Linked DNA regions of Caldalkalibacillus thermarum. The protein of the gene in region 2 interacts with the protein of the main gene of each other region in a pairwise test. Links are inferred from orthologs where the notes say so. Each region holds a gene or a part of one and is shown on either strand. Other genes may lie near its edges.

What was found.
Region 1: the proteins of tsaE (region 2) and rlmB interact in binary tests that used the Escherichia coli proteins (3 or more experiments, as listed by UniProt). The link is inferred for Caldalkalibacillus thermarum from one-to-one orthologs.

Annotation. Positions count from the first base shown.
Region 1 is NZ_BMKZ01000012.1:47,659-56,255, forward strand. Bases 2,023-4,936 are described here. They hold rlmB (23S rRNA (guanosine(2251)-2'-O)-methyltransferase RlmB), read right to left. Parts: upstream 3,895-4,936; coding sequence 3,151-3,894; downstream 2,023-3,150. Other genes in these bases: sigH (RNA polymerase sporulation sigma factor SigH), read right to left, coding at 2,023-2,558; IEW48_RS06660 (NYN domain-containing protein), read right to left, coding at 2,629-3,138; IEW48_RS06670 (Mini-ribonuclease 3), read right to left, coding at 3,891-4,316; cysS (cysteine--tRNA ligase), read right to left, coding at 4,327-4,936. Also shown: rplA (50S ribosomal protein L1), read right to left, coding at 1-31; rplK (50S ribosomal protein L11), read right to left, coding at 150-575; transcription termination/antitermination protein NusG, read right to left, coding at 679-1,212; preprotein translocase subunit SecE, read right to left, coding at 1,248-1,463; rpmG (50S ribosomal protein L33), read right to left, coding at 1,503-1,652; more of sigH, read right to left, coding at 1,902-2,022; more of cysS, read right to left, coding at 4,937-5,721; serine O-acetyltransferase EpsC, read right to left, coding at 5,711-6,373; gltX (glutamate--tRNA ligase), read right to left, coding at 6,826-8,298; ispF (2-C-methyl-D-erythritol 2,4-cyclodiphosphate synthase), read right to left, coding at 8,348-8,597. UniProt on the Escherichia coli protein: Specifically methylates the ribose of guanosine 2251 in 23S rRNA.
Region 2 is NZ_BMKZ01000021.1:34,194-42,784, forward strand. What follows is about bases 3,471-6,378. They hold tsaE (tRNA (adenosine(37)-N6)-threonylcarbamoyltransferase complex ATPase subunit type 1 TsaE), read right to left. Parts: upstream 5,203-6,378; coding sequence 4,738-5,202; downstream 3,471-4,737. Other genes in these bases: rimI (ribosomal protein S18-alanine N-acetyltransferase), read right to left, coding at 3,471-3,957; tsaB (tRNA (adenosine(37)-N6)-threonylcarbamoyltransferase complex dimerization subunit type 1 TsaB), read right to left, coding at 4,037-4,741; thiL (thiamine-phosphate kinase), read right to left, coding at 5,206-6,246. In the rest of the region: IEW48_RS09680 (hypothetical protein), read right to left, coding at 1-1,097; IEW48_RS09685 (Cof-type HAD-IIB family hydrolase), read left to right, coding at 1,426-2,322; tRNA (adenosine(37)-N6)-threonylcarbamoyltransferase complex transferase subunit TsaD, read right to left, coding at 2,394-3,455; more of rimI, read right to left, coding at 3,433-3,470; IEW48_RS09715 (iron-sulfur cluster biosynthesis family protein), read left to right, coding at 6,453-6,647; IEW48_RS09725 (cell wall hydrolase), read left to right, coding at 7,014-7,619; IEW48_RS09730 (DUF3006 domain-containing protein), read left to right, coding at 7,895-8,158; IEW48_RS09735 (Lrp/AsnC family transcriptional regulator), read right to left, coding at 8,237-8,494. UniProt on the Escherichia coli protein: Required for the formation of a threonylcarbamoyl group on adenosine at position 37 (t(6)A37) in tRNAs that read codons beginning with adenine.

The DNA.
Region 1 (8,597 bases), on a different replicon or contig from region 2:
CTTCTTGATACTTCTTGCCTCGTTTTGCCATCTTCCATCCTCCTTAGTGGTAATAGCGGATTAACCTCCCACGTCATTCAAGCCAGATGAGGCAGGCTGCCAAGCACAGGAGCAAACGCCACCCCCAGCCAGCCTGCCTCTCGCCTGCCTCAGTCTTCAATCACGATCCCCATGCTGCGTGCTGTTCCTTCGATCATGCGCATCGCAGCCTCAATATTAGCAGCATTCAAGTCAGGCATCTTCATTTCGGCAATTTCACGGACCTTGTCCCGCTTAATCGTGGCCACTTTTGTTTTATTCGGTTCACCTGAGCCTGACTCAATACCAGCAGCTTTCTTTAAAAGAACTGCGGCAGGCGGCGTTTTAGTAACAAAAGTAAAGGAACGGTCTTCATATACCGTAATCTCAACCGGAATGATTAACCCCGCTTTATCTTGCGTTTGGGCATTAAACTCTTTGCAGAACCCCATGATGTTAATCCCGGCCTGACCCAAGGCAGGACCAACAGGCGGTGCAGGGTTTGCCTTGCCAGCGGGGATCTGCAGTTTAACGACTTTGATCACTTTTTTAGCCACAACAAACACCTCCTTATCCCTAGAACACATAAAAGTTAACATAACTCTCGTGAACTTTCAATCTTTTTCCCCAAAAATATGAGCGACGGACAACTGGAAAATCTTACACTTTTTCCACGTTGGCAAAGTCAAGCTCAACAGGCGTTTCCCGTCCGAACATATTGACCCTGACTTTCACTTTTTGCTTTTCGTTGGAAATTTCCTCGATGGTGCCGATAAAATTAGCAAACGGGCCCTCTTTTACTTTTACGTTATCTCCCACCTGGAAGTCAACTTTGACTTTCGACTCGTGAATGCCCATCTGCTTCAACAGGGCGTCTACCTCTTCCGGCAACAGGGGAGTGGGCTTGGAACCACCGCCATAGGAACCGATAAACCCAGTGACCCCAGGAGTATTGCGCACAACATACCAGGAGTCATCGGTCATGATCATCTCCACGAGTACATAGCCCGGAAACTTCTTCTTCATGACCTTTTTCCTTTGACCGTCTTTAATTTCGGTCGTTTCCTCCTGGGGAACAAGGACACGGAAAATTTTATCGGACATGTTCATGGTTTCCACACGCATTTCTAAATTCTTTTTGACCTTATTTTCATAGCCGGCATACGTATGCACCACATACCATCTTTTTTCCATTATGAGTCGGACGTGTGTCCAATCCTCCCTTTGGATTAGTTGCCAAAGAATAGCCGCAGCAAGCTAGAAAGCCCCAAATCAATAATCGCAAAGTAAACCGTCATAAAGGCCACGGTCACTACAACGACAGTCGTATAGCTGATCATTTCTTTACGGTTGGGCCAGCGTACCTTTTTTAATTCTAACCAACAATCGCGGAAAAAAATACCAGTTTTCTTAAATCCATTGCCGATTCTAGCCAGGAAGCCCATAGTGCCACCCCCAATTTCATATCCTCTTACTGCGCTGGTCTATTTCGTCTCACGATGCAAGGTGTGTGCATTGCAAAACTTGCAATACTTCTTCAGTTCGATACGCTCTGTGTTCGTCCGCTTATTTTTTTCGGTTGTGTAGTTCCGTTGTTGACACTGGGTACATGCCAAAGTCACCGTGACACGCATCAGGCACTGCCTCCTCTCATAACAACGTCACAATCTATTTTATAGAGAACAGCCTAGGTTTCTAGACAAACAAAAAATGCATGCAAAGACATGCCTACCAACATACTTTATCACAGCTTAGCCTCACATGTCAATTTAAGCCCTGAACATTTTTAAGTTGCGTATAACACTAAATGTGGTTCCAGACAAGGTCAATGTGAAACAATAAAAAAACACCAAACACAGGAACTCCTGCCTGGTGTTGAGGGATTACGCATTTTCTTCCCGGACCTGAAGGTATCGTTCAAGCTTGCGCTTCACCCGTTGTAATGCATTATCAATCGATTTAACGTGACGGTTCAGGTCTACAGCGATTTCCTGATACGACCGGCCATCTAAATAGAGCATGAGCACCCGGCGTTCCAAATCGCTTAAAATCTCACTCATCTTGACTTCAATATCATCAAATTCTTCCTGATTGATGATTAACTCTTCCGGATCCGATACCCTTGTGCCAGACAAAACATCCATTAGCGTCCGGTCTGACTCATCGTCATAAATAGGCTTGTCCAGTGAAACATAGGAGTTGAGGGGAATATGTTTTTGGCGGGTAGCGGTTTTAATGGCTGTAATGATCTGCCGGGTGATGCACAATTCAGCAAAGGCTTTAAATGAGGTCAGCTTGTCCTCTTTATAATCACGGATGGACTTGTACAGGCCGATCATACCTTCTTGAAAGATGTCTTCCCGGTCAGCACCGATCAAAAAGTAGGAGCGGGCTTTGGCCCGAACAAAGCTTTTATATTTATTGATCAGGTATTCAAGCGCCCTAAGGTCCCCTTGCTTAACCAGTTCCACCACTTCTTCGTCAGGTAGTTGTTCGTAGTCAGGTGCTTTGTTTTCCTTTTCCTGGCACTGTGCGCGCAACGCGATCCCTCCGAGCCCTTGTGTGTGTATGACTATTATACCGAAGCCCGTAAACCGCGTCAACACAAGGCTAGCCTTCTCTTCTCCACTTTTCAAAAATTTCTGCCATCTCCTTTGTAAGCGGAAATTTTGATTTGGGCTTATGCTGATATTTGTCTTGGACGTCTTGGCGGATCCTGGCCTCCACATGATTCAGCTCGGTTAACAGCTCCCGGGCCGATTTGCGCAGAGCTCCTTCACCAAAGACAATGCGCTGCTCCGTGTAATCAGAGGTGGCCACATAAATTTGGCGTTGAACACGCCTTAAGCGCCGCACCAATTTTTCAATACATTCATCGGCCGTTTCTTTTTCCTTGGTGAAAATCACCTCAATGTTACGTTCCCTGTACACCTTGCCAATTCCAGGAACCAGATGGGCATCAAAAACGACATAGACTTTTGTTCCTGTATAACCCTGATAATCAGCCAGTTTATCCAGCAGCCAATCGCGGGCATCTTCCAAACGATTCCGGTCAAAGGGGAGCATGTCTTTCGCAGCGCCAATCACGTTATATCCATCCACAATCAAGATTTCCTCCACACGCCATCCCTCCTACGAGACTGGATGGCGCTGACGGTAAACTTCAAACATTAAGACAGAGGCGGCCACAGAGGCATTTAGCGAGCTTACCCGGCCAGCCAGCGGAATCTTAACATGATAGTCACATTTTTCACGGACCAGGCGGCTGATGCCTTTGCCTTCATTACCAATCACCACAGCCACCGGCACGGTAAAGTCAGCCTGGCGGAAGTCCTGTTGGGCATCCGTTGCTGTGCCACACACCCAAATATGCCTGGTTTTTAATTCTTCAATCGTCTGAGCCAAATTGGTCACCCTGGTGACCGGTACATAGTGAATAGCTCCAGCTGAAGTTTTGGCCACAGTGGCCGTCAAACCGGCCGACCGCCGCTTAGGGATAATCACGCCGTGGGCGCCGGTGGCATCCGCCGTCCGCAAGATGGAACCCAGGTTATGGGGGTCTTCGATGCCATCCAAAATGAGGAAAAAGGGCGGTTCATTCCGCTCCGCTGCCCGCTTGAACAAGGTGTCTAGCTCTGCGTATGTATAAGCCGCCACAAAGGCAAGAACACCTTGGTGCGCCATTTCTCCCGTCACTTGGTCGATTTTCTTCCGGGGCACTTGCTGAACCACAACACCCTGTTCCTTGGCCTGACGAATCAACTCTGTCAGCCCGGCCCCCTTACTTTCCTTGGCTATCCATAGCTTGTTCAGGGGATGCCGGGCCCGCAAAGCTTCTAACACCGGATTTTTTCCTGCGATCCATTCCTGCTTCACAATGCATTTTCATTCCCTTCTATAATGGCATAAGCCTGTTGAATCAAGGTCTCCAGCCGCTGTATGCGCTGCTTTAAATATAAATAACCAATCAAGCTTTCAAAGGCGGTTCCCAAACGATAGGTGGCCAGATCAGTATGCTTGGGGACCGTGCGCACCTTGGCATTTCGTCCCCTCCTGACAATGTCTAGTTCTTCCTCCGTCAGCACGTTCTCCTCCAGCCAGCAGCTTAACACTTTGGCCTGTGCTTTGGCCGATACATAACGGGTCGCCGCCTGATGCAGGCGGTAGGTTTGTGTTTTCCCCAGTTCTAACAGGTGTACACGGACGTACACCTCATACACGGCATCCCCCACATAGGCCAAGGTTAAACCATTATACAAATGGGGGGAGTGGGGGAGTTTGGGCATAAAGGGTCTCATCTTTCATCCATCACCTTCTGCGCCAACGGACACCTTGGGGGGTATCTTCCAAAATGATGCCCCGGGCAGCTAATTGGTCCCGGATGCGATCCGCTGTGGCAAAATCTCTGGCCTTGCGCGCTTTATTCCGTTCTTCAATCAAACGCTCTATTTCCTCGTCCAACAACGCTTGTTCTTCCTCCAGCTTCAAGCCCAGGACGCCTGCCAGTCCAACCAGAGTATCCCGGAATGACTTCAACACGGCGGGATGGCCTTCCCCTTGGTTTAAATAAGTGTTGGCTTCTCTGGCCAGCTCAAACAGGACACTGATCGCATTGGCCGTATTAAAATCATCATCCATCGCCTCTTCAAACTTCCTTTTGCCTGTTGCCACGGCTGGGTGCTCTTCATCTGGCGCGCCAGCGGCAGAGCTTTTGAGGGCATGTTCCAGGTTGGCCACTGCCGTCTTCAGGCGTTCAAGACCGTTTTTAGCCTGGTTCAACAGTTCCTCACTGTAGTTGATCGGGCTGCGGTAATGGCCGGTAAGCATAAAGAAGCGTAACACTTGCGGATCATGCCGGCTTAAAAGGTCGTTAACCCGAACCACATTGCCCAATGATTTGGACATTTTTTCCTGATTGATCGTCACCATGGCATTATGCATCCAGTACCGGGCGAGTGGCTTGTGGGTTAAGCCTTCCGTCTGGGCAATCTCATTTTCATGATGGGGAAAGGTCAAGTCTAAACCACCACCGTGGATGTCGATGGTCTCTCCCAAGTATTTTTTAATCATGGCCGAGCATTCAATGTGCCATCCAGGCCTGCCTTTTCCCCAGGGGCTTTCCCAGAACACTTCACCCGGTTTGGCCTTTTTCCATAAAGCAAAGTCGAGGGGAGACTCTTTATTTTCATTCACCTCAATACGCGCCCCGGCCAAGAGCTCCTCCGTATTTTGCTGAGACAGCTTGCCGTACTCCTTAAACTTATGTGTACGGTAATAAACATCCCCATCAGCTTCATAAGCCAGGCCTGCCTTGATCAAATCCTCGATAAAGGCAATGATCTCCTTCATATTTTCCGTAACCTTGGGATGGGCGGTGGCTGGCTTAATGTTTAATTGCTGAGCGACGTCCAAGTACGCCTTAATATACGTTTCAGCCACCTCTTTGGCTGACTTGCCCTCTTGTTGGGCTGCTTTGATGATTTTATCATCCACATCGGTAAAGTTTTGTATATAAGTGACCTCATATCCCTTGTATTCAAAATAGCGGCGCACCGTATCAAAGAAGATGGCCGGGCGGGCATTGCCAATATGAATGTGGCTGTACACCGTCGGACCACACACGTACATCTTTACTTTACCCTTTTCAACAGGCACAAACGGCTCCTTGGCACGCTTCAGCGTATTATAAATCTTAATGGACATGGGCATCCTTTCCTTTCTTTAATTCTTCCACTTCTTTTTTCAATTTATTAATTTCTTGCTCCATACGGCGCAACATATCCGCTACTGGGTCAGGCAGGTTGACATGATCCAGATCATGGGGAACCCGTTCACCATCCTGAACCACGACGCGCCCGGGTATGCCGACCACCGTTGAGTTGGGCGGAACATCTTTCAGCACCACAGAACCAGCCCCCACTTTGGAATGATGACCAATGGTAATGGCCCCCAGCACTTTGGCCCCGGAAGAGATCAACACATGGTCTTCAATTGTGGGATGGCGCTTCCCCTTTTCTTTTCCGGTTCCCCCCAGTGTCACACCTTGGTAAATGGTGACGTAGTCTCCTATTTCACAAGTTTCGCCAATGACAACCCCCATGCCATGGTCAATAAACAAGCCTTTGCCAATTTTAGCTCCAGGATGAATTTCAATACCGGTTAGAAAACGGTTGAATTGGGAGATGAATCTGGCCAAGAAGTAGAATTTGCGTTTATAAAGGGCATGTGCCAGCCGGTGCAACCAAATGGCATGCAAACCGGAATAAGTAAACACCACCTCAAGGGTGCTCCTGGCCGCCGGGTCACGGTCAAAGACGGCCTGAATATCTTCTTTGAGCGTTTTCCAAACAGACATCGGTACCCCTCCTTTACCATTCCTTTCATTTTCAGGGATATCAAGCAAAAAACCGCCTCTGACTGACAGAGACGGTTTGACCCGCGGTTCCACTCTGCTTAAACATTCACCTGCCCTTTGCCCCTTGGACAACACAAACGGATGACGGGCATGGGAATGCTTCCCTCTCCATTGATAACGGGGCTCTCCCGGCAAAGTCTACTTGACCCGTTCAACTTTGCACTCGAAGGGGCATTCCCATAAAGCGGTGTAAGCTACTTCCAGCCGCATGACGTCAACCCGTCATGGGTAGCTCTCTCTGGGACAACCGTCCTTTATGGTACTCGTCCTTCTCATCGTATTGGCTATATGCTCTTTTCCCCACACGCTTGCCTGTTTAACATATGCTTAGTATATGCATGAACAACAAGGTAGGAATCCTGCCAGGATCCAGCACATCTTGGCGCAGCGCTTTAAACGGTTTGCAGCTTTTTTAAGGCTTCTTGCAAGCGGGACCGCACTTTATCACGCCCCAACAAGGCCAGTGATTGTGTTAAATCCGGGCCATGGGACTGTCCTGTGCAGGCCACCCGAATTGGCATAAACAGTTTCTTGCCCTTGGCCCCCGTCATTTTTTGCACGCTCTTAAGGGCGTGCTTGATCTGCTCTGGCTCAAAGGGATCTGCTTGATCCAACTGCTCTAAAAACGCTTGCAGCACCGCTGGAACCTGCTCCTCACCCAGTATGGCCATCGCCTCATCATCATGCTCAATCTCTTCTTTGAAGAAGAGGGAGGCGAGCTTGGTAATTTCAGCCCCGTAACGCAGCTGCTCCTGGTATAAAAGAATCAACTTGGTTGCCCACTCTTGTTGTTCTGGCGTTAAATCGCGGGGCAAATAACCTTCCTTTTGCAAATAAGGCAAGGCCAGCTTAACCACTTCATCGGGCGAAAGTTGTTTAATATAATGGTTGTTCATCCAGGTCAATTTATTGGCGTCAAACACCGCCGGACTTTTGGACAGACGTTTTTCATCAAAAATGCGGATAAATTCTTCACGGGAAAAAATTTCCCGTTCCCCTTCCGGCGACCAGCCTAAAAGGGTGATAAAATTGAAGAGCGCTTCCGGCAAGTAACCCAGTTCGTGATATTGCTCAATAAACTGGATAATCGTTTCGTCCCGCTTGCTTAATTTCTTGCGGTTTTCATTCACAATCAGTGTCATATGGCCGAAGACGGGAGGTTCCCAGCCTAAGGCCTCATAAATCATCATCTGCCGCGGGGTGTTGGAAATATGGTCTTCTCCGCGCAGCACATGGGTGATGTCCATCAGATGGTCGTCAATCACAACCGCAAAGTTATACGTTGGCCAACCGTCTTTTTTGACAATGACAAAGTCTCCAATATCATTGGATTCAAACGTTATGGGGCCCTTGACCATATCATCAAAGGTGTAAGACTTGTTTTCCGGCACCCGGAAGCGGATGCTGGGCTTGCGCCCTTTCGCTTCAAGGTCTTCTTGTTCTGCCGGGGAAAGATCCCGGCACTTACCGGAATAGCGGGGCATCACCCCTTGGGCCCGTTGTTTTTCCCGTTCGGCTTCCAATTCTTCTTCGGTACAATAACACTTATACGCCAATCCTTTTTCCATCAGGATTTGGGCATATTTTTGATAGATCTCCAGGCGCTCGCTTTGCCGATAGGGACCATAGGGGCCGGGTTTGTCAATACTTTCATCCCAATCGATTCCCAGCCATTTTAAGTACTTCAGCTGGTTGATGTCCCCGCCTTCCACGTTGCGCTTCCGGTCGGTATCTTCAATGCGGATCACAAATTGACCCTTGTAATGGCGGGCGAACAAGTAGTTGAATAACGCTGTTCTGGCATTTCCTATATGTAAATGCCCCGTGGGGCTGGGCGCATAACGCACTCTGACCTGTTTCGTCATTATCTTCACCTTCCAACATATAATCATAGCATTTCCATCAGGAACAAAGTCAAGGTGCCTGGATCAGAAGCACCACGGCCTGGGCAGCAATGCCTTCTTCCCGTCCGCAAAAACCTAATTTTTCGGTGGTTGTTGCTTTAATATTAACCTGAGACTCTTCACCCTGACAAGCGCTAGCCACCCGCTTGATCATCTGGTGAATATAGGGCGCCAGCTTCGGCTTTTGGGCGATGATCGTGGCATCCACATTGCCCAGAACATAGCCTTTCTCGCGGGCCAGCTGCCATACCTTCACAAGC
Region 2 (8,591 bases):
AGGTGGTCAAAGAACGGATCAAAGAGAGATGAGCCGGGTTGTGTAGAGGGTTTTAGGGTTTCCTTAAGTTGGATCACCTGTCCGTAGGCCTGGCTAGGGGCAGGCAGTTGATAATAGGCCAGCAACGTAGGCAAAAAATCGACATTGGCCACCACACCGTTCTGTTTCGTGGTCAAAGAGCTCAAAATTCCTCCTGTTTGTTCTGGATGCCAGGTGATAAATGGAGTTAAAAGCTGCCCCCGTAACTTGGCTTTATTGGAGACAGCCGGCGTCATGATCCAGATGCTCACCCCACCATCCTGGTTGTGCTGGATATGCCGGGTTGTGTCCATAAACCAGTTTCGCCATTCCCTCAGCCATTTGTCTTTATAGATTTGGCTTATCCGGGCGCTTTTGGGAACCTTGTCATACGTTTGTTCAATTCGCCACAAGTCGCCCAGTTCAACAACTGCCAGCGTGGGTTGTTCAATCTTCCATATTTCTTCCAGCTTCATGGATAACTTATCCCAATCCGTCCGCCATCCCCCTGGCTCGTAAGGAGCCGGAGTTAAGATGGTTTTGTCAATCTGCCCCCGGGCGTAACCCTTGTTGTCCATAATGATGGTCGCTCCCATCCGCCTCATGATCTGGCGGGTATCACTGTTACCAAAGGCAACCGTATACACCTGGTTCTTTTTTAGCGTTTCCCCCAAGAAGTAATCCCAAGGAAGGGACTCAGCGGATAATAAAAAACCAGAACGCTGCTCTTGTTGCTGTCTTAACTTTTGTACCGGGTGAATAATCGTTCCGCCCCTCAACTGGTAACCATTCCAAAGAGGGGGGCCTTCTGCAAATTGGCCTGTGGAGATGGTAAACAAGTTATTGACCCAATCCATGCGTCCGGCAGTACGCATGGTCATACCGGCTAGCTGAATATGGGATTGAATCTCCTCTGGCAACCCCTCCATCCACTTTTCCACTTCTTCAAAACCAAGAGCAGGTACCATCAGCACCACTAAATGTTGGGCAGTCCGCCCGTCCGTGCCACCCTCTGTCGGTTGGGCATAACTTACAGAGCCCCCAACCCAGCCTGTCCAAAAACATAAGGATAACAGCATCAGTATAACTCTTCCTGCTAATCCATTCCTCTCCAAGGCCACAGCTCCTTTTTTCCACACGTTTTTCCACAACCAATGGACCTACTGTTATCTTTTCACCCCCCGGAGAAATCATACCTCATCGAGCCCAAGTGCCAACAAAAACAACAATATATCCACAACATGTGGATAACTTTAACCACATCTGTGGATAAACAGCTAAATACACAGCCATATGTTTCACAACCTCAAATGCTAACAGAAAAGGCACGACTGTCAGCCTTCCAGTTACGATTGTTACCATTTTCGTTTATAATAGGGAAGAGAAAAGTGAGCGAGGAGAGCGACAATGAAATTAGTGGCTATTGATTTGGACGGGACATTGTTAAACCCTAAAGGACAAATAAGTGAAGAAAATGCATGCGCGCTGCGCAGGGCAGAACAGGAAGGTTTGCAAGTGATCATCGCCACCGGGCGGTCCTACCCCAATGCCAAAGAACTGTTGGCCGCAGCCGGTTTACATCCGCCGATCATTAGTGTCAATGGGGCGCTCTTGCACTCGGAGGCAGGCAAACTCATGGCTTGCCAACCGCTCCCTGGTTCTGTGCTAAAACCTGTGTGGGCTAAGCTGGCCGCACAGGATATCTATCTCGAAGTTTATACAAACAGAGGGATCGTAACCAAAACCAAGAGCAGGACTGTGCTGGAGTCACAGTGGAAAAACTTCCGCTCTGCACTCCCCTCTCTTACGGCTGATCAGTTTTACACCATGCTTGATCACCATCTGGCCCAGACCACACAGGTCAAAGACCGGGAATTACAGGAGATGTTCACCTCTAAAGAGCTGGAAGTTTATAAACTGTTGCTGTTTTCCTTTGATCAGCAACAATTAAAAGAACTGAGACAGGAGCTTATTGAAATCGAGGGGCTTAACATCACCTCATCAGATCGTTACAACTTAGAACTGACCAGCCTTGAGGCAACTAAAGGGAAAGCCTTAAAAAAGGCAGCCCATCTCTTGCGCATTCCGCTCAGTGAGGTGGTGGCGATCGGAGATAATCTCAACGATGTCTCTATGCTGCAAATCGCGGGATTTAGCGTCGCCATGGGCAATGCCGCAGAAGAGGTCAAACAAATATGCGATTTTATCACACTGACCAATGACCAGCATGGGGTGGCCCATGTGATTGACAGATTACTCGGTGGTCAACTTCCCCGCAGCCGCCGAGCACAACAAAACGCCTAGCGCTGAGCCAGGCGTCGTACCTTCTTTGTTCATAAAGTTGTACGCGAATCTAATGGCGTCTTCAGCCGGCCTTATGTGCCACCAAGCATCAAACCGGGATGGGCGTTAAGATCCATTTGTTCACGGTTCCCTTTGAGATACTCAATGTAACCTGCCGCGGCAATCATCGCCGCATTATCCGTACATAAATAGGCAGGCGGAATCACCAGTGGCAGCCCCTGCTCAGCACAAGCTTGCTTCATCTCTTCCCGCAAACGGCTGTTGCAGGCTACGCCTCCCGCCAGTAACACTTGCTTGGCCCCATAGGCTTGGGCTGCATGGACCGTTTTGGTCACAAGCACCTCCACCACGCTTTCCTGAAAGCTGGCGGCCACGTCTGGTTTAGGAATAACTTCTCCTCTCCGGCTGGCTTGATTCAAATAGTTAAGCACAGCTGATTTTAAACCACTGAAGCTAAAGTCATATGAACCCGCCTCCAGCCAGGCCCGCGGAAAGTCGATGGTCGCTTCCCCTTCTTTGGCCAGACGGTCAATTTGGGGCCCCCCTGGATACGGAAGCCCAAGTGCCCGGGCCACTTTGTCATATGCTTCACCTGCTGCATCATCCCTTGTTTCGCCCAAAATATGATACTCTCCGTGTTCTTTCATCAAGATCAGTTCCGTATGTCCCCCTGACACAACAAGGGTTACATTGGGAAATTGAAACTCCGTTATTAAACGGTTAGCATAGATGTGACCCGCTATGTGGTGAACACCGACCAAAGGAATCTGATGGGCATAGGCCATCGCTTTGGCTGCAGATACCCCGACCAAGAGGGCGCCTACCAGTCCGGGCCCTTTCGTAACCGCAATGGCAGACAGCTGGTCAGGGGAGACATTGGCTTTTTTCAGAGCTTCCTCGATCACGATGGTAATGTGCTCCACATGCCTGCGCGAAGCCACTTCCGGCACCACACCGCCAAACCGCTTATGAATCTCCATTTGGGAAGCCACTTCGTTAGATAAAATCTCACGCCCGTCACGAACCACACTAGCAGCGGTTTCATCACAGCTGGTCTCAACTCCTAAAATGATCACTGGTTCCTGTTCAGCATGGGCATGCTGGCTTGTTTCACTGCTTTTGTTGTAGTCCATTGCTTTCACCTTTTTCTAAACTGTTTTCTAACCAGTCATCTGCCAGGCAGGGCTCCAGATCGGCCCACATAATCAGCGCATCTTCCTGGTTATCTGTATAATATCCTTTGCGCTGGCCAGTGATCTTAAAGCCCAGTTTGCGGTACAAATTTTGAGCGACATGATTGGAAACTCTCACTTCCAGTGTTATTTTTAAAGCCCCTTTTAAACGAGCCAACAGCATCATACTGCGCAACAGGCGTTCTCCCACTTTGCGGCCGCGAAAATCAGGATGAACAGCAATATTGGTGATGTGGGCTTCATCCACGATCACCCATACCCCGCAGTAACCAATGACTCTGTTCTCAGTTTCCGCCACCATATAGTAAGCAAACCGGTTGTTCGTCAGTTCGTTGTAAAAGGCCTCTTCTGTCCACGGGGTTCTAAACGAGACCTGTTCCACTTCCAACACTTGCTTAATATCCGCCAAGTCCATCAGACGTATTTGGATGGTATCGGCCATCACTTGACACCCTTCCCACATCCTCTTATCCTGCACCGGTCTTAGGACCCATATGGACAAGACCAACAATAAGGGATGATCACAAATTCTGTTTTTCCAGCCACTTCTTCTCCGCTTCCGCCAATTGCAGATATTGGGGAGCAAAAGCATGGATATTTCGTTGTGCTTCTGCTCTGTAATGCCAAGCCAGTTCAGCCAGTGAACGTCCCCGGGAATAGCTGTCACTCTCCGGGGCATAGTGTGCCCGGTCTCCCAACACTTTGGCAATCGCATGACGATGAACCGGCACACCTTCTCCTATAAATAAAAAGGGACCTTCTCCCGCCTGCTGAACTTCCTCCAAGAACTGCTGCAGGGGCTGAATGCGGTCTTTCGCCACCGGTTTGGCCAGATGGTCTTCAGGCTTATAGATCCCCCCGTAGACATGTTCCCGCCTGGCGTCAAATATGGGAACGATGAAACCTTTAAAATCTGTCCTGTTTTGGGCTATGGTCTGCAAGCTGGATAAACCGAGTATGGGCCGCTGCAGGCTCCAGGCCAGGGTTTTGGCTGTGGTGACGCCGATGCGCACACCCGTGTACGAACCCGGGCCATGGGCGACAGCTACAAGATCCAGGTCGGAAGGTTTTAAGTCCAGTCCAGCCAGCAGCTGTTCAATGGCCGGCATCAGGCGCAAAGAATGATTTTTTTGCACATAGGTGTTAAACTCTCCCAGGAGGCGTCCATTGTCCGTCACACCAACAGCCAAGGCCCAGGTTGATGTATCCATGGCTAATATCTTCATGCCAACACCTCTTTAACCAGCTTGACAAAACGTTCTCCGTGCGGAATCAAATAAATGTTCCGCTCCGTTTCCCCGCGCTTTTCGATACGGATGTGTAAACGCTCCTCAGGCAGATGGGACGTAATCTGTTCTGGCCATTCGATCACCGTCACACCGTCTCCGTAAACATACTCCTCTAGACCAAAATCTTCCGTTTCATCTTCCAAGCGATAGGCATCTATATGATAAAGGGGGAATTGGGTCCCTTGATATTCTTTTATAATGGTAAAAGTGGGACTGTTTACATTCCGTTTCACTCCCAAGCCACGGGCCAGCCCTTGAACAAAACTGGTTTTACCCGCCCCTAAATCTCCGCTTAAGGTAATCACGGCTCCCCCAGTGAGCTTGTGAGCCAAAGCCTCGGCCAAGGCCTGAGTCTGTTCAACGGAACCACTATAAAACACATATTCAGATGTTTGCATCACTTAATCCCTCTTTTGCCTGAAATGATTATACCCCATGGGATCCAGACGAACCTTGCCCTGTTTTCCTTCCAACCACACACAGCCTGTGCCTTCAGTTGTGTAACCAATCGGGTAAAAAGGGAAATTTTGGGCCGCAAACGCTTGTTTCATGCGCTCAACTGCCTCAACGGGTGCCGTGCCTACCAAGACAAAATCCTCTCCTCCACCAAGCACCCAAGTATAAGGATCTATGCCGCGTTTGTGAGCATAGTTCAAGAGTATACGGCTGACTGGGAGCTGCTCCTTGCGAATGACCACATCGACTCCGCTGGCTGCGGCAATCTCATTGGCTTCACTGGACAGCCCGTCGCTTACATCGTTGAGGGAAATCGCGTATTCCCGGGCAAATTGGGCCAGCAGACGCCCTTGAGCCACATGGGGCTGCGGCTGCTGATGGGCATCAAGGAGCAGTTGCAGTGCTTCTGGGAGTGGGTAACCATCAGCTGGACGCCCGTGAAGTAGAAGATCTAAACCCGCTGCAGCATTCCCCAGCTGCCCGGTGACAAACAGAATCTGTCCCGGTTTGGCCTGGGAACGGAGCAACTGGACATCTTCTTCCACCTCACCGATTGCCGTCACACTGATCACCAAATGGTCAGGAATAGAAACGGTATCCCCGCCAAGCAAGTCGACTTCAAACTGGTCGGCCAGGTGTTTCATCCCTTTATAAATCTCCAGCAGCTCATCAAGCGTCCAATCATCGGGAATGGCCAAAGATATAATAAAATAGGTGGGTCTCCCCCCCATAGCGGCAATGTCGCTCAAATTGACGGCCAAAGCTTTATAACCAATCTGCCAGCAAGACATCGTTTCCCGTTTAAAATGAATGCCTTCCACCATAGTGTCAGCCGTCACCACTTGTCCCATTCCTTCAGCTGGGCGGTAGACAGCTGCATCATCCCCGATAGGGACAAGCGTCTGTTTGGCCCGATAAGGCTTGAAATAGGAGGAAACCTCTTTAATGAAGGCAAATTCATGATCCAGCTTTCTGTGACCCGCCACGACCATTCCCCCAACTTTTGAAAACATGCTTACTCTTTGATTATATCCCATTTAACCGGTACAATAAAAGTGACGGGACATAAGGAGGTGGCAATATGGAGCTCCATGTGACTGAAGCAGCCTTGGCTGAGTTGCAAGATTATACCATTCCTGAAGGGAAAGGGTTGCGTATTGATGCCGAAATAACCGGTGGATGAAGCTCCACAGTGGATATACAGCTGGCTCTGGATGAGCCCAGACCCAATGATAAAATCATCAACGTTGCACATCTCACCTTTTTTATTGACCGGTTTACCCAGCGTTACATTGGCGAAAAACTCACCCTTGATTTTGATCCGGCACAGGGCTTCCGGTTATCCAACCCCAATGAAATCTTGTGCCAAGGAATTACGATTTATTAGCACATTTAAGACATTGCACCGCGCTTAAAAGGGCTGCCTCAAACACTTTGAGACAGCCCTTTTTGCATGCCAATCCGCTGTATCTTGCAAATAAAAAAAATGGAGCGGGTGAGGGGAATCGAACCCCCGCTGCCAGCTTGGGAAGCTGGAGTTCTACCACTGAACTACACCCGCTCGCTAACCGGATCTATCACATTGCAGAATTAACTATAGCACAGGTTGATTTGAAAGTCAAATCTATTGAACTGAACCTCTCGAAGTATATTTTGCCAGAAATGTGTCAATGATGCTAATAGCCTGGCCTTTTGGCCCTGGCAGCTAGATGATAATCTAGCCATCTTCGAGAGGAGGGATAGTGTGCGAAGGATGTTACTAAGCCTCACAGCCCTGGCGGTGATCCTGGTCGTACCTGGGATAACCAGCGCCTACATGATACAGCCTGGTGATACATTGAGTGAACTGGCTCAAAGGTTTGGCTTAAGTGTGGATGATATCCTTAAACTTAATCCTAACATTAAGGATCCCGATCTCATTTATGCCGGTGACTCTCTGAATCTACCGGGCCGTGAGTCTGAAGCGAAACAGAGCAGGAAAAGTGGCAACAAAGTGTACAAGATGTCTGCCAAAGAAAAGGATTTGCTGGCCAGAATCGTTCACGCCGAAGCAAAAGGTGAACCTTTCGCCGGTAAGGTTGCCGTGGCCCACGTGGTTCTGAACCGGGTGGAGCACGAGGCTTTTCCGGACACCATCACCGAAGTCATTTTTCAGCCCAGACAGTTCCAGCCAGTCTCTAATGGGGCTATTAACCAAAAGCCAGACGAAGAAGCCATCAGGGCTGTTGAGGAAGCACTAAAAACCCGCAGCAGCAGTCAGGGGTCCCTATATTTCTACAATCCCCGGACAGCTACCAATTCGTGGGTTTTTTCACGTGAGACGGTCAAAGTAATAGGCAACCATGTTTTTGCCAAATAGTTTCATGTACCAGAAATAATAGACTTTAAGTTGTAATGACTGAATACTCCACTTCTTTGTTCCGCCATCCCCTTTCCCCTTTTACATTGGGAACAGGGACAGCACAAAGAAGTGGATCTTTTTGTGCTTGATATGGACTTCCGCTAATGATGCACAGCAAGTTCCATGATTGCTTTCCATCCCTTTTTAGCTTATTTTTTATCAAAAGGGAAAACTTATTCCATCTAAAACGAATGCCCAACCTATTGATTGGCAAGAAAGACTGAGGTGATGTAATGGAAAAGGCAGTCCTTGATCGAGTAGTCGACGGAAAACATGCCGTGCTGCTGGTAGGGGATGATGAGCGGGAAGTGATGATTCCCTGTCATCAGCTCCCTCCAGGCGCAAAGAAAGGAACTTGGTTCAAGGTGACATTTCATGACGGAAACATCACATATTTAGAAATTGACGAAACTGAGACGGAAAAAGTTGAAGAAAGGATCAAGGCCAAATTAGCCAATCTGCAGCAAAAGAAAAAGAGCCATTTCAAGAAAAATTGAATGCATGCTATAAAAATGGGGGACCTTTTGGAGTCCCCCAAGTTTTTTAAATCAACAACGGCGATCTAATAGCTGGCACTAATGCAACTCATACCATATAAAGTTCTGGCTATCCTCCATCGTCCACTTGTCTGTTTTCACATTCCATCGTCCAGTCGCCTTCCGTTCTCCTAACTGGAGCTTACCCTCCTGTTTCAACTTCAACACAATGCGTCTGACTTCTGACTCACTCCGGCCAGTGAACCGGGCCAATTGCCGATAACCGGGTGGAACACCTTTGGAAATAATATGGTTTTCAATGATGCGCAGAATTTTGCGTTCAATGTCAGACAACACGTGGCAGCTCTCCCTTCATCGCCGCTAGGATGTTTGCAAGGTGAAATGTTTTGGTTTAGTTCATACAGAACATTTGTTCTTATTAAAGGCATAAATA